2 regions of the Aeromicrobium sp. Root236 genome follow, and region 1 is predicted to be linked to the other one. Evidence: predicted binding sites of a transcription regulator. Region 1 holds the regulator's gene; the other holds the start of a gene.
What was found. Region 1 encodes HrcA, which represses chaperone genes, less so after heat shock. Its sites were predicted from a motif close to TTGGCACTCGNNNNNNNCGAGTGCCAA; they were not measured.
Positions count from the first base shown of each region.

Region 2: groES (co-chaperone GroES) is a predicted target of HrcA. The motif match lies at 1,805-1,831, and genes of this name have one in related genera.

Region 1 is NZ_LMIS01000001.1:3,864,417-3,868,625, forward strand. Features, by position in the region: gene ASE12_RS19335 (CHAP domain-containing protein) at 1-163, shown strand, start outside; gene ASE12_RS19340 (DUF3097 domain-containing protein) at 153-992, opposite strand; gene ASE12_RS19345 (hypothetical protein) at 985-1,428, opposite strand; gene hrcA (heat-inducible transcriptional repressor HrcA) at 1,488-2,504, shown strand; gene dnaJ (molecular chaperone DnaJ) at 2,534-3,682, shown strand; gene ASE12_RS19360 (HIT domain-containing protein) at 3,679-4,029, shown strand; gene ASE12_RS19365 (SDR family oxidoreductase) at 4,026-4,209, opposite strand, start outside.
Region 2 is NZ_LMIS01000001.1:1,601,392-1,605,600, reverse strand. Features, by position in the region: gene ASE12_RS08045 (class I SAM-dependent methyltransferase) at 1-788, opposite strand, end outside; gene ASE12_RS08040 (sigma-70 family RNA polymerase sigma factor) at 911-1,780, shown strand; gene groES (co-chaperone GroES) at 1,945-2,238, shown strand; gene groL (chaperonin GroEL) at 2,327-3,931, shown strand; gene ASE12_RS08025 (RNB domain-containing ribonuclease) at 4,117-4,209, shown strand, end outside.

The DNA of each region.
Region 1 (4,209 bases):
CACGAGCCCGCGGGCGGCGAAGTTCGCGTTCTCGACGTTCTGGACGAGCTCGTCGATGCCGACGGGGCAGCACACGGTCTACCTGTACGGCGCCAACGTCAAGGGAACCCGTGGGGCGAGCTCGGTCCTGCTCCACCAGCAGGTCGTGGACATCAAGCCGTAGGTGCGGTGACGAAGTCGATGAGCTCCTCGACCCGTCCCAGGAACGCCGGCTCGAGGTCGGCGTAGGAGTCGACCCGGCCGAGGATGTGCTTCCACGCCCGGGAGATGTCGGCCTGGTCGCGGTGCGGCCAGCCCATCGCCTCGCAGATGCCGTGCTTCCAGTCCGTGCCGCGAGGGATGACCGGCCATGCGGCCATGCCGAGCCGGTCGGCCTTGACCGACTGCCACACGTCGACGTACGGATGACCCACGACGAGGACGTGCGGGCGACCGGAGACCTGTTGTGCGATGCGGGTCTCCTTGGACCCCGGCACGAGGTGGTCCACCAGGACCCCGAGCCGACGGTCCGGCCCCGGAGCGAACTCGTCGACGATCGACGAGAGGTCGTCGATGCCGCCGAGGTACTCGACCGCCACGCCCTCGATGCGCAGGTCGTCGCCCCAGACCTTCTCGACGAGCTCGGCGTCGTGGCGTCCCTCGACGTAGATGCGGCTCGGCAGGGCGACGCGTGCCTTGGCGCCGGCGACCGCTCGCGAGCCTGACGCCGTACGCCCGGAGGTGGCCTTGGTCGCGGCGGACGGCGGGCGTAGGTTGACCGGCTTGCCGTCGAGCAGGAACCCGGGCCCGAACGGGAACGACCGGCGTACGAGCCGGCGATCCTCCAGGATCATCATGCCGAGGTCCTTCTCGATGATCATGACCTCGCCGCAGAAGCCGGTCGTGGCGTCCTCGACCACCATGCCGTGCTCGACGACGACGTCGGTCGTGCGGCCGCGCGGCGGCTTGCGCCAGTCGTTCGACAGGACGTCGGTGCCGTAGCGGTCAACCATGAAGAGCCCCCAGAAGTCGTTGGTGCAGCGTCTCGACGTCGTCCTTGGTGATGTCGGCGCCGACGACGTGGACCTCGCCCTCCATCAGGCCCAGCGCGAGGTCGACCGCGACGGGCCAGCTCGGCGGCACGACCGAGGGCAGCTCGTCGGCCCACAGGTCGCCGATCGTGACGTAGCGGACGGTCTCGTCGAGGCCGATGTGGGTCGCGGTCATGACGAGCTCGCCACCGACCGGCCCGTCGCCCAGGTGAGCCACCTCGACGAACCAGTCACCGCCGAGATCGGCAGCCCAGACCGACGTCATCTCGCCGCCCTGTGACTCGTGCGCCACGGTGGTGCCGTCGTCGAGGGTCACGAGGCGGGGTGCGTAGGTCAGGGTGCGCTCGGCGCCCTCGACCATGATCGTGCCGTCGTCATTCGTCTGGATTCCCCGCACATCGCTAGACTGGCACTTGACCAGGGAGAGTGCCAGCAGGCTCGCGGAGAGGGGATCGGATGTCTGACGACCGCCGTCTCGACGTGCTGAGAGCCATCGTCGAGGACTACGTCGCGACGCAGGAGCCCGTGGGCTCGCGCTCGCTGCTCGACCGGCACCACCTGGGGGTCTCGCCGGCCACGATCCGCAACGACATGGCCGCGCTCGAGGACGAGGGCTACATCATGCAGCCCCACACCAGCGCCGGCCGCATCCCGACCGACAAGGGCTACCGGATGTTCGTCGACCGGCTCGCGACGGTCAAGGCGTTGTCGCCGGCCGAGCGCCGGGCCATCGAGACGTTCCTGACCGGCGCGGTCGACGTCGACGACGTGGTGCAGCGCTCCGTGCGCGTCCTGGCCCAGCTCACCAACCAGGTCGCGATCGTGCAATATCCCTCGCTGACCCGCTCGACGGTGCGCCACATCGAGGTCGTCGCCCTCGAGGGTGCTCGCGTCCTGCTCGTGGTCATCACGAGCAGCGGCCGGGTCGAGCAGCGCATCATCGAGCTCGTCGAGACCCCCTCCGAGCAGCTCGTCAGCGACGTCCGGTCGCGCATCACGCAGGCCACGGTCGGCCAGCGGCTGCCCGAGGCCTCGCTGCGGCTGGCCGACATGATCGAGACGTTCGCCCCCAACGACCGCCCGATCGTCACGTCGATCGTCACGACCCTGTCGCAGACTTTCACCAACGAGCGCTCCGACGAGCGCATCGCGGTCGGCGGCACGGCCAATCTCGTACGCTTCGGCAGCGACTTCGACACCGCGATCAAGCCGGTCCTCGAGGCGATCGAGGAGCAGGTCGTGCTGCTGAAGCTGCTCGGTGAGGCCACCGGTGGTCTCACGGTGCGCATCGGCAGCGAGACCGGCCACGAGAGCCTGTCGAGCACGGCCGTCGTCTCCTCGGCGTACGGGCTGGACGACCAGGCCCTCGCGACGCTCGGCACCGTCGGGCCGACCCGCATGGACTATCCCGCAACGATGGCCGCCGTCGGCGCCGTCGCCCGCTATGTCGGCCGCATGCTGGCCGACAACTGAACCCACGTGATCAAGGAACCCCACGACTGATGGCCCAGGACTACTACGCAACGCTCGGTGTCGGGCGCGAAGCGACCGCCGACGAGATCAAGAAGGCGTACCGCAAGCTCGCGCGCCAGCTGCATCCCGACGTCAACAGCGAGCCGGACGCCTCCGACCGCTTCAAGGAGGTCACGGTCGCCTACGAGGTGCTCTCGGACCCACAGAAGCGCTCCACGTACGACCGCGGCGGCGACCCGTTGAGCGCCCACGGCAGCGGCGGCTTCGGCGGCCAGGGCTTCAACTTCGACGACATCATGGATGCGTTCTTCGGCCAGAACGCCAGTCGCGGCCCCCGGCCCCGCACGCAGCGTGGCCAGGACGCCCTCCTCCGGCTCAACGTCGACCTCGCCGAGGCGGCGTTCGGCGTGACCCACGAGATCAAGGTCGACACGGCCGTCACCTGCACGACGTGCCAGGGCAGCGGGGCGGCCAACGGCTCACAGCCCGTCACCTGCCGCACCTGCCACGGACACGGCGACGTCCAGCACGTGCAGCGCTCGCTGCTGGGCGACATCCGTACGTCGCGCCCGTGCCCCACGTGCCACGGGTTCGGCACCGTCATCCCCGAGCCGTGCCCCGAGTGCGCGGGTGAGGGACGGGTCCGCTCGCGCCGCTCGATCTCGGTCACGATCCCGGCCGGCGTCGACCAGGGCACCCGCATCCAGCTGTCGGGCGAGGGCGAGGTCGGACCCGGCGGTGGGCCGGCCGGCGACCTCTACCTCGAGATCAACGTCGCGCGCCACCCGGTCTTCCAGCGCAAGGGCGACCAGCTGTTCTGCCAGATCACGGTGCCGATGACGGCGGCCGCGCTCGGCACGCACCTGGACCTGCCGACACTCGAGGCCGACCTGCCCGAACCGGATGAGGGGTCGACGACGGTCGAGCTCGACGTCGCGCCCGGCACCCAGTCCGGCGACACGCTGACGATCAAGGGCCACGGCGTGCCGCGCCTGCGGGGCTCCGGTCGTGGCGACCTCAAGGTCCAGGTCATCGTCGAGACCCCCGCCCGGCTCGACGACGAGCAGCGGGAGCTCCTCGTTCAGCTGGCCAAGCTCCGCGACGAGGAGCGTCCCGAGGCCCTGATCGCCAACAACCACAAGGGTGTCTTCGGCAAGATCAAGGACGCGTTCAAGTGAGCACCTCAGATCCGGACTGCATCTTCTGCAAGATCGTCGCGGGCGACATACCCGCCGAGATCGTCTCGACCACCGAGCACACGGTGGCGTTCCGCGACCTCGACCCGCAGGCGCCGACGCACGTGCTCGTGATCCCCAAGCGGCACGAGCCCGACATCGGCAGCCTTGCGGCGGCCGATGCCGAGGCCACGATCGCGTTGCTCGCCGAGGCGAAGCAGATCGCCGAGACCGAGGGCAACGGGTCCTACCGGTTGGTCTTCAACACGGGGGCGGACGCCCACCAGACGGTGTTCCACTGCCACGCCCACGTGCTGGCCGGCCGCGCGCTCGGCTGGCCGCCCGGCTAGTCCTGCTCGGCGAGCCAGGTGGCGAAGTCCGGGCCGGCGATGATCGCGTCCGGCCCCGGCAGGCACGCTCCGTCGGCCATGGCCTGGCTCTGGACCGACGTCTCCACCGTCAGCTGCTCACCACGGTGGGCGATGAGCTGGCGGACGAGGTCGGCGAGGTCCTCGGGCTTCGGTCCGGCC
Region 2 (4,209 bases), 2.3 Mb from region 1:
TCCGCCACCGCCACGGGCTCGCCGGTCGACACGAGCCCGGCACCCGACGGCAGCACCGTGGCGCGGCGAGTCGCCGAGGCGAACGGCGCGCCCCACAGACACGCCTCGACGAGGTTGCCGCCGTCGCTGACCCACTCGGCCTCGACCCCGCCCGGCACGGCGTCGTGCGCGATCCCCGGCATCAGCTTGGCCACGGCGCGACCTGCCAGCAGCTCCCTCACCCAGTCCCACGGCGGTTGCAGGTCGGACACCGAGAACGTACGTCCGCGGCCGTCCCGGCGTGCCGGGTCGATGAACGCGACCTCGTCGGCGCCGATCTCGACCGAGCGGGCGTCGGCGCAGATGACCTCGCCGTCGAGCCCGAGCGCGTGCAGGTTGGCGGCGGCGACCGCGGCCCGTACGGGATCCAGCTCGACCCCGCGGACCCGCAGTCCGGCGCGGGCCAGCGCCACGAGGTCGCCTCCGATGCCACAGCCGAGATCGACCACGTGCGTGGCCCCGGTGGACGCGAGTCGCTCGGCGCGGTGCGTGGCCACCGGCATCCGTGTCGACTGCTCCAGGGCGTCGTGCGTGAAGTACATCCGGGCCGCATCCGCGCCGAACTTGGTCGCTGCCCTGCCGCGCAGGTGGTTCTGGGTCACCGCTGCCGCGACGAGCGCCGGCGCGTACGTCTTGCGCAGCCGGGTGCCCAGCGCCAGGTCCGACTCGACGCCGGCCCGCTGAGCGACGTCGGCGAGCAGGAGCTGGCCCGCGGGGGACAGCAGCTGCTCGAACGTCGCCAGATCCATGGGGAGCAGTCTGCCGTGTTCCGGCCAAGGGGCCGGACCCAGGTTTTCCGCGCCGATTGGTTACATGGGTCGTGTCGGATCCGTCATCACCTATGACGAGATGTCCGATGTGAGGTGACGACATGACCGGATCGACCCACGACGAGCCGTTGGCGGCGGCGTTCGAGGAGCAGCGCGCACGCCTGGTGACGCTGGCCCATCGCCTGCTCGGCTCGCAGTCGGACGCCGAGGACGCCGTGCAGGAAGCCTGGTTCCGTCTGGCCCGGCAGGAGGCCGGCTCGATCGACAACCTCGGCGGCTGGCTGACCACAGTCGTGAGCCGGGTCTGCATCGACGCCTTGCGCTCGCGCACGTCCAGGCCGGTCACGTTCTTCGACGACAGGCTGCCGGAGGTCGTCGTGACCGATCCCGCGACCGGGCCCGAGGACGACGCGCTGCTCGCCGACTCGGTGGGGTTGGCGATGCTGGTCGTGCTCGACACGTTGCGGCCGGCCGAGCGCCTCGCGTTCGTCCTGCACGACCTGTTCGCGGTGCCGTTCACCGAGATCGCGGCCATCCTCGACCGGACCGTCGAGGCCACCAGGATGCTCACCAGCCGGGCGCGCCGGAAGGTGCGGGGTGCGCCGACCCCGGATCGCCGGGCCCGGACCGCGGTGGTCGACGCGTTCCTCGCAGCGGCCCGGGACGGAGACTTCGCTGATCTGCTCAGGCTCCTCGATCCGGATGTCACCTGGCGCCACCAGTCGCCCGACGGGACGGCCTCCCTGGTCGGTGCGTCCGACGTCGCGCGCCAGGCGGCGCAGGGTGCCAGTGGCCCCGTCGTCGCGCAGTCGGTGCTCGTCAACGGCGAGCCCGGAGTCGTGGCGCGGACCCCGAGCGGTGAGCCGTTCGCGGTCATGGCGTGCGCCGTGGTCGGCGGCCGGATCGTCGAGATCCTGTCGCTCCGCGACCCGGCGAGGCTTGCCGCGATGCACCTGCCGCCCATGTCGTGACTCGACGGCGCGGAGCCGGGGCCGCTAGCACTCGTTGAGGGCGAGTGCTAGATTTCGTATTGGCACTCTCGCCATGAGAGTGCCAAGCATCGGTGAGTACGACCCCCGCGACGGCGTGCCCACCAGCGTCCACCGTTCCACCGCCTGAAAGGGGAGGTCGACACGTGTCGGTCACCATCAAGCCGCTCGAGGATCGCCTGGTCATCCAGGCTGTCGAAGCCGAGCAGACCACTGCATCAGGTCTGGTCATCCCGGACACTGCCAAGGAGAAGCCCCAGGAGGGCAACGTCATCGCTGTCGGACCCGGTCGGGTCGACGACAACGGCAACCGCGTTCCTCTTGACGTCGCCGTCGGCGACAAGGTCATCTTCAGCAAGTACGGCGGCACCGAGGTCAAGTACGACGGCCAGGAGTACCTCATCCTGTCCGCTCGCGACGTCCTCGCTGTCGTTTCGTGATCTGACGCCCCGGCGCCCCTCCGCGGGCGCCGGGGCCTCTCACGTACGCCACCCCAGTCGCACCCCCACATTTTCGAAAGAAGCTGACATGCCCAAGATCCTCGAATTCGACGAGAACGCCCGCCGCTCGCTCGAGCGCGGCGTCGACAAGCTCGCCAACACCGTCAAGGTCACCCTCGGCCCCAAGGGTCGCTACGTCGTCCTCGACAAGAAGTGGGGCGCCCCCACGATCACCAACGACGGCGTGACCGTCGCGCGTGAGGTCGAGCTCGACGACCCGTTCGAGAACCTCGGCGCCCAGCTGGCCAAGGAAGTCGCCACCAAGACCAACGACGTCGCCGGTGACGGCACGACGACCGCGACCGTCCTGGCCCAGGCCATGGTCCACGAGGGCCTGCGCGCCGTCGCGGCCGGCGCCAACCCGGTCGGCCTCAAGAAGGGCATCGAGGCAGCCGTCGAGGCCGTCGTGAAGCGCCTGCACGAGGTCGCCCGCGACGTCGACGACATCAAGGACATGACCGACGTCGCGACGGTCTCGTCGCGCGACGGCGTCATCGGCCAGCTCATCGCGGAGGCCTTCGACAAGGTCGGCAAGGACGGCGTGATCACGGTCGAGGAGTCCAACACCATGGGCACCGAGCTCGAGTTCACCGAGGGCATGCAGTTCGACAAGGGCTACCTCTCGCCCTACTTCGTGACCGACACCGAGCGCATGGAGACCGTCCTCGACGATCCCTACATCCTCGTCAACCAGGGCAAGATCTCGTCGGTCAGCGACCTGCTGCCGATCCTCGAGAAGGTCGTCCAGGCCGGCAAGCCGCTGTTCATCATCGCCGAGGACGTCGACGGCGAGGCGCTGTCGACGATCGTCGTCAACAAGATCCGCGGCACGTTCACCTCGGCGGCCGTCAAGGCCCCGGCCTTCGGTGATCGCCGCAAGGCCATGCTTCAGGACATCGCGACGCTCACGGGCGCGCAGGTCGTGACCCCCGACGTCGGCCTCAAGCTCGACCAGATCGGCCTCGAGGTGCTCGGCACCGCTCGCCGCGTCGTCATCACCAAGGACGACACGACGATCATCGACGGCGGCGGCGACAAGGCCGAGGTCGACGGTCGCGTCGGCCAGATCAAGGCCGAGATCGAGAGCACGGACTCCGACTGGGATCGCGAGAAGCTCCAGGAGCGTCTCGCCAAGCTCGCCGGCGGCGTCTGCGTCATCAAGGTCGGCGCTGCCACCGAGGTCGAGCTCAAGGAGAAGAAGCACCGCATCGAGGACGCCGTCTCGGCGACCCGCGCGGCGATCGAGGAGGGCATCGTCGCCGGTGGCGGCTCGGCTCTCGTCCACGCCGTCTCGGTGCTCGACGACAACCTGGGCCTGACCGGTGACGAGGCGGTCGGTGTCCGCATCGTCCGCATCGGCGCCGACGCCCCGCTCGAGTGGATCGCCCGCAACGGCGGCGTCTCCGGCGAGGTCGTCGTCAACAAGGTCCGCGAGAGCGGCGAGGGCTACAACGCGGCCACCGAGCAGTACGGCGACCTGGTCGCCCAGGGTGTCCTCGACCCGGTCAAGGTCACGCGCTCCGCGCTGGCCAACGCCGCGTCGATCACCGCGATGCTGCTGACGACCGAGACCCTGGTCGTCGAGAAGCCGGCCGAAGAGGCCGAGGACGCGCACGCCGGACACAACCACTGATCCGGAGTAGGTAACAAGGAGAGACGGATGGCTCGGGTGAGCCATCCGTCTCTCTCGTTCTCTGAGCTGTTGCGCCGGTGTCGGGTAGCGCGAGCATATCGACTCCCGTGGTCTCGATACGCCGGCCGCGGGCGGCCTCCTACTCGACCGGCGAGGTGCGCGCCCCTCGGGCTAGATTCATGCGGGTGAGCACATCGCCGCACGACTTCGAGGGCGTACGCGCCGAGCTCGACCTCCCGACGCTTGCCGAGACGGCGAGCTTCCCGCCCGAGGTGGCC